2 regions of the Pseudoflavonifractor sp. MCC625 genome follow, and region 2 is predicted to be linked to the other one. Evidence: riboswitches for the same ligand, from Rfam matches in the RefSeq annotation. Region 2 holds a riboswitch; the other holds the start of a gene.
The links. Region 2 has a riboswitch for lysine ahead of GPK94_RS00345 (transporter substrate-binding domain-containing protein). Riboswitches for the same ligand answer to the same signal wherever they lie in the genome.
Positions count from the first base shown of each region.

Region 1: it holds a riboswitch for lysine, as region 2 does, so the genes downstream of both, dapA (4-hydroxy-tetrahydrodipicolinate synthase) here and GPK94_RS00345 (transporter substrate-binding domain-containing protein) in region 2, are expected to answer to the same signal.

Region 1 is NZ_WQOJ01000011.1:46,492-48,685, reverse strand. Features, by position in the region: gene dapB (4-hydroxy-tetrahydrodipicolinate reductase) at 1-292, opposite strand, end outside; gene dapA (4-hydroxy-tetrahydrodipicolinate synthase) at 289-1,179, opposite strand; lysine riboswitch at 1,315-1,484, opposite strand; gene GPK94_RS04380 (amidohydrolase) at 1,617-2,194, shown strand, end outside.
Region 2 is NZ_WQOJ01000004.1:63,794-65,987, forward strand. Features, by position in the region: gene GPK94_RS00335 (putative DNA modification/repair radical SAM protein) at 1-133, opposite strand, end outside; gene GPK94_RS00340 (ferritin family protein) at 279-923, shown strand; lysine riboswitch at 1,074-1,249, shown strand; gene GPK94_RS00345 (transporter substrate-binding domain-containing protein) at 1,377-2,194, shown strand, end outside.

The DNA.
Region 1 (2,194 bases), on a different contig from region 2:
GCAGTACGGGCGCGTAGTTGCCCAGCTGGCAGAGCAGGTCCATCTGCTGGGGAAGATAGCCGGTGGTGCCGCTGACCAGGGGCGTGCCGGTACGGCGGACATACCCGGCCACCGCACACAGACTGTCCGGCGCGGAAAAATCCACGATGACGTCGGCCGGGGGAGCCGTGCGCTCCAGATCACTCAGGTTGGTGCGGTGGAAGGCGGCCAGAATGGTGAGATCCTCCTCCTGTTCCACCAGGGTGCGGAGCATGGTACCCATCCGGCCGGTGCCGACCAGAAGGAGGTTCATGCCAGAACACCTGCCTTTTCCATGGCCTCCCGCAGAGCGGCGCGGGGACCCTCCGACATGGTGGTCAGAGGCAGCCGGTAGCCGCCCACCTCCATGCCCATGAGGTTGAGGGCCTCCTTCACCGGGACGGGATTGACCTCCAGGAACAGGCCGTTGATGACATCCAGATAGCGCAGCTGGGTCTCCAGGGCGGCAGCGCGGTCCCCGCGGAGGTAGTTCCACACCATATCGTGGATCTCCCGGGGCAGGATGTTGGCAGCCACCGAGATCACGCCGCTGGAACCCAGCGCCATCATGGGCAGGACGATGTCGTCGTTGCCGGAATACATGAGAAAATCATCCGAGAGATAGCGGGCGATCTTGGTGGCATAGCTCAGGCTGCCCGAGGCCTCCTTGATGCCCACGATGTTGGGGTGGACCGACAGGCGGCGCACCACGTTTTCCGAGATGGAACAGCCGGTCCGTCCGGGCACATTGTAGAGAATACAGGGGATGTGGACCGCGTCGGCCACCGTCTTGAAGTGGAGGTACATGCCCTCCTCGTTGGTCTTGTTGTAGTAGGGGGTGATGAGGAGCAGACCGTCCACCCCCAGGCGCTCAAAGCTCAGGCTCTTTTCCACCATGGTCTCGGTGCAGTTGGAGCCGCTGCCCGCGATGACCGGGACACGGCCGGCCACCCGCTCGACGGTGTAGGCGCAGACCGCGTCGTCCTCCTCGTGGGTCATGGTGGAGGACTCGCCAGTGGTGCCCAGAATGAGAATGGCATCGGTCTGGTTGGCCAGATGGAAGTCGATCAGCTCCCCCAGCTTTTCAAAATTGACCGATCCATCGGGGTGGAAGGGGGTGATCAGGGCAACGATGGAACCTTGGATGTGTCTGGCGTTCATGTGAAAGACTCCTTTCTCGAATGGCGGACAGATGCCGCGATGCGGACAGAGGAGCGGACACAAAACAAAAAACGCCAGTAGGGCTATGCCTTACTGACGGCCCAGGCTCTCCGGTGCATTTGGGGAGAAACCTGCAGTAAGGATAGCACTCCCGCGGGTCATCCCCGCAGACAGTGCCGCAGATCTTCTCCACGGCCCCACCCGGCCGCCGTGCCCGGCGTCCGAATTCGGCAGGTTCGCCTCCGCCCGGGATCGCTGTCTGCCGACTCCCCCGGGGTATTCTCACCTGCGCCTCTATCCTGAGTTTGGCCTATTTTAGCACGGCGCTGCTTTAGTGTCAAGAAGTTTTTTCTGCGAATTTCACTTGCACCCGGCGTCCTGGGACCGTATAATAGCGGACAAAGAAACCGCGTCTGCGGGGAAATGAGGGATGTAACATGCTCCAACTGCTCCAAACTGTCCGCCGGGATCTCCATCGCATTCCGGAGCTGGATGACCAGCTACCCCAGACCACGGCCTATCTGCGCCGCGCGCTGGAGGATCTGCCCTGCACGCTCTTTTCCCCGGACGGACGGGCTCTGTGCGCTTGGTTTGACGGGGGGAAGGAGCGGGCTGTGGCCTTCCGGGCGGACATGGACGCCCTGCCCATTTTGGAAAAGACAGGGGCGCCCTATGCCTCCTGTCACCCGGGGCAGATGCACGCCTGCGGCCATGACGGCCATATGGCCATGCTGATCGGCCTGGCCCACACGGTGGCGGAGCGCCTTTCCACACTGCCCCGCAATGTGCTCCTGATCTTCCAGCCCGCCGAGGAGACCACCGGCGGGGCCCGTTCCATCTGCGAGAGCGGCGTGCTGGAGCGCTATGGGGTGGAGCGGATCTACGGCTTCCACCTCTGGCCGAATCTGCCGGCGGGGACGCTGGGCAGCCGTCCGGGACCCCTGATGGCACGGGCCAGCGAGGTGACGGTACGGATGACCGGCCGCAGTGCCCACATTGCCCGCTGGCAGGAGGG
Region 2 (2,194 bases):
AGTGACAGCAGCCCGACGCCATGGTACTGCCCAGCTTCCCGGGGCGGCCGCCCCGGCTCAGCCCGCTGGAGGTGCAGGCGGCGTCGTATTTGGCCGCATCGGCCAGGATGGTCAGTTTGTCCATAAGCTCCACAGGAATCCCTCCAAAATAGAACTGATGTACGAACATATTAGCATCGAACAGATGTTTTGTCAATGGAAAAACATGGTGTGTATGGGGGTATGAGGGGCGGAGGGAAGGGGGATACTGGAGGCAGCCTAAACAAGGAGTGGTTACCATGGAATGGACAGACAGTGAGACCAGGCATCATCTGATGCAGGCCTTTTTTATGGAGAGTCAGGCCCACAGCCGCTATGCCTTTGCCGCTCTCCAGGCCGAGCAGGGAGGCCTGGAGGTGGTACGGCGGTGCTTTGCCGCCGCAGCCGCCCAGGAGGAGGTCCATGCCAGGGCCTTTTACCGCCTCCTGGCCCCCTGTGCCGGGCAGATCCTGCCGCTGGAGGGCTGCTGTGCTGTAAGTGGAGGAGGGGGGATTTTAGCTATGCTCCGGGAGGCGGGGCAGAGTGAGCGGGAGGAATTTCAGCGCCCCTATACCCGGTGGGCCGAGGCGGCCCGGGGGGAGGGCTGTCCGGAGGCGGGGGCCCTGTTTGCCGCCGTGGCGGGGGCGGAGGCCCTCCACGGGGAGACCTTTGACCGTCTGGCCCAGGCGCTGGAGGACGGATGCCTCTTTGTGGCAGAGGAACCGGTAGAGTGGGTCTGTCTGGAGTGCGGCCATGTCCTGTGGAGCCGGGGGGCCCCGGCCCGATGTCCCGTGTGTTCCCGGCCCCAGGGATATTTCTGCCGCCGGGAGCACGGACCGTCCGCTGTGGATGGACAACATATCCAAAAAACCGATGCAGAACGGGAGTGTTATGCGTTAAAGTGACAAAGGAACGGGACACTTTCCCAAAAACATACCAATAAATACCGAATTATGGAGAAATGGTGGCAAAAAAGAGAGAAAGAGGGGCTTGACAGAGACAATTTCGGGGTGTAAAATACAGCCCAAGAACCAATTGTCGCGGGGTAACCCCGCTGCAAGGATAGAGGCGCGAAACAGCAAGAGTATCCGGTATCCACGGGCAGAGCACCCCGCCGGAGAAAGGGCGTTTCGCCGAAGGGCCGGACCTTTGCCTGGGGGCCGGTAACCTGGGCCGTTGGGAGAAGATCTCACGGACTGCCACATCATCTGTGTGGAGCGCTATCGTTGAGACAAGAGGGCATCATAAGTTTCGCCGTCTGATGCATTTTGTCGCCATGAACGCTTCCACCAGGAAGGTTCGTGGCGTTTTTTCTTATCCGGAAAAGACGCAAAACAAACTGACTGGAGGAACCAAACATGAGAAAGACTGTCACTGCCCTGTCCCTGAGCGCCGCGCTGGCGCTGACCCTGACCGCCTGCGGCGGCACCCCCACCCAGTCCTCTGCGCCCCAGGGCTCCGCGCCCCAGGCCTCTGCTCCGGTGAGCGCTGCTGCCGGTTCCGGTGTGGAGGACGGTGTCCTCACCGTGGGTATGGAGTGCGCCTACGCTCCCTATAACTGGACCCAGATGGACGACTCCAACGGCGCCGTGCCCATCAAGAACGTCCCCGGCAGCTATGCCAACGGCTATGACGTGATGATTGCCCAGAAGATCTGCGAGGAGAACGGCTGGGAGCTGGAAGTGGTCTCCACTGCCTGGGACTCCCTGACCCCCTCCCTCCAGAGCGGCACCATCGACGTGGCCATCGCCGGTCAGTCCATGACCGCCGACCGGATGGCCCAGGTGGATATGGCCGGTCCCTACTACTATGCGCAGATCGTGTGCCTGACTACCAAGGACAGCACCTACGCCTCCGCCCAGGGCATTGCTGATCTGGCCGGCGGCAAGGGCACTGCTCAGACCGGCACTATCTGGTATGACACCTGTCTGCCCCAGATCCCCGATGCCCAGATCCAGCCCGCCGCGGAGACTGCCCCCGCCATGGTGATGCAGCTCCAGACCGGCACCGTGGACTTTGTGGTCACCGACCTGCCCACCGCCAACGGCGCTGTGGCCAAGGACGAGAACCTGGTGGTCCTTAACTTCGCCGGCACTGAGGGCGACTTCCAGTTCGCCAGCGAGGAGGAGCGGGCCGAGAACGTGAACATCGGCATGTCCGTGGCCAAGGGCAACAC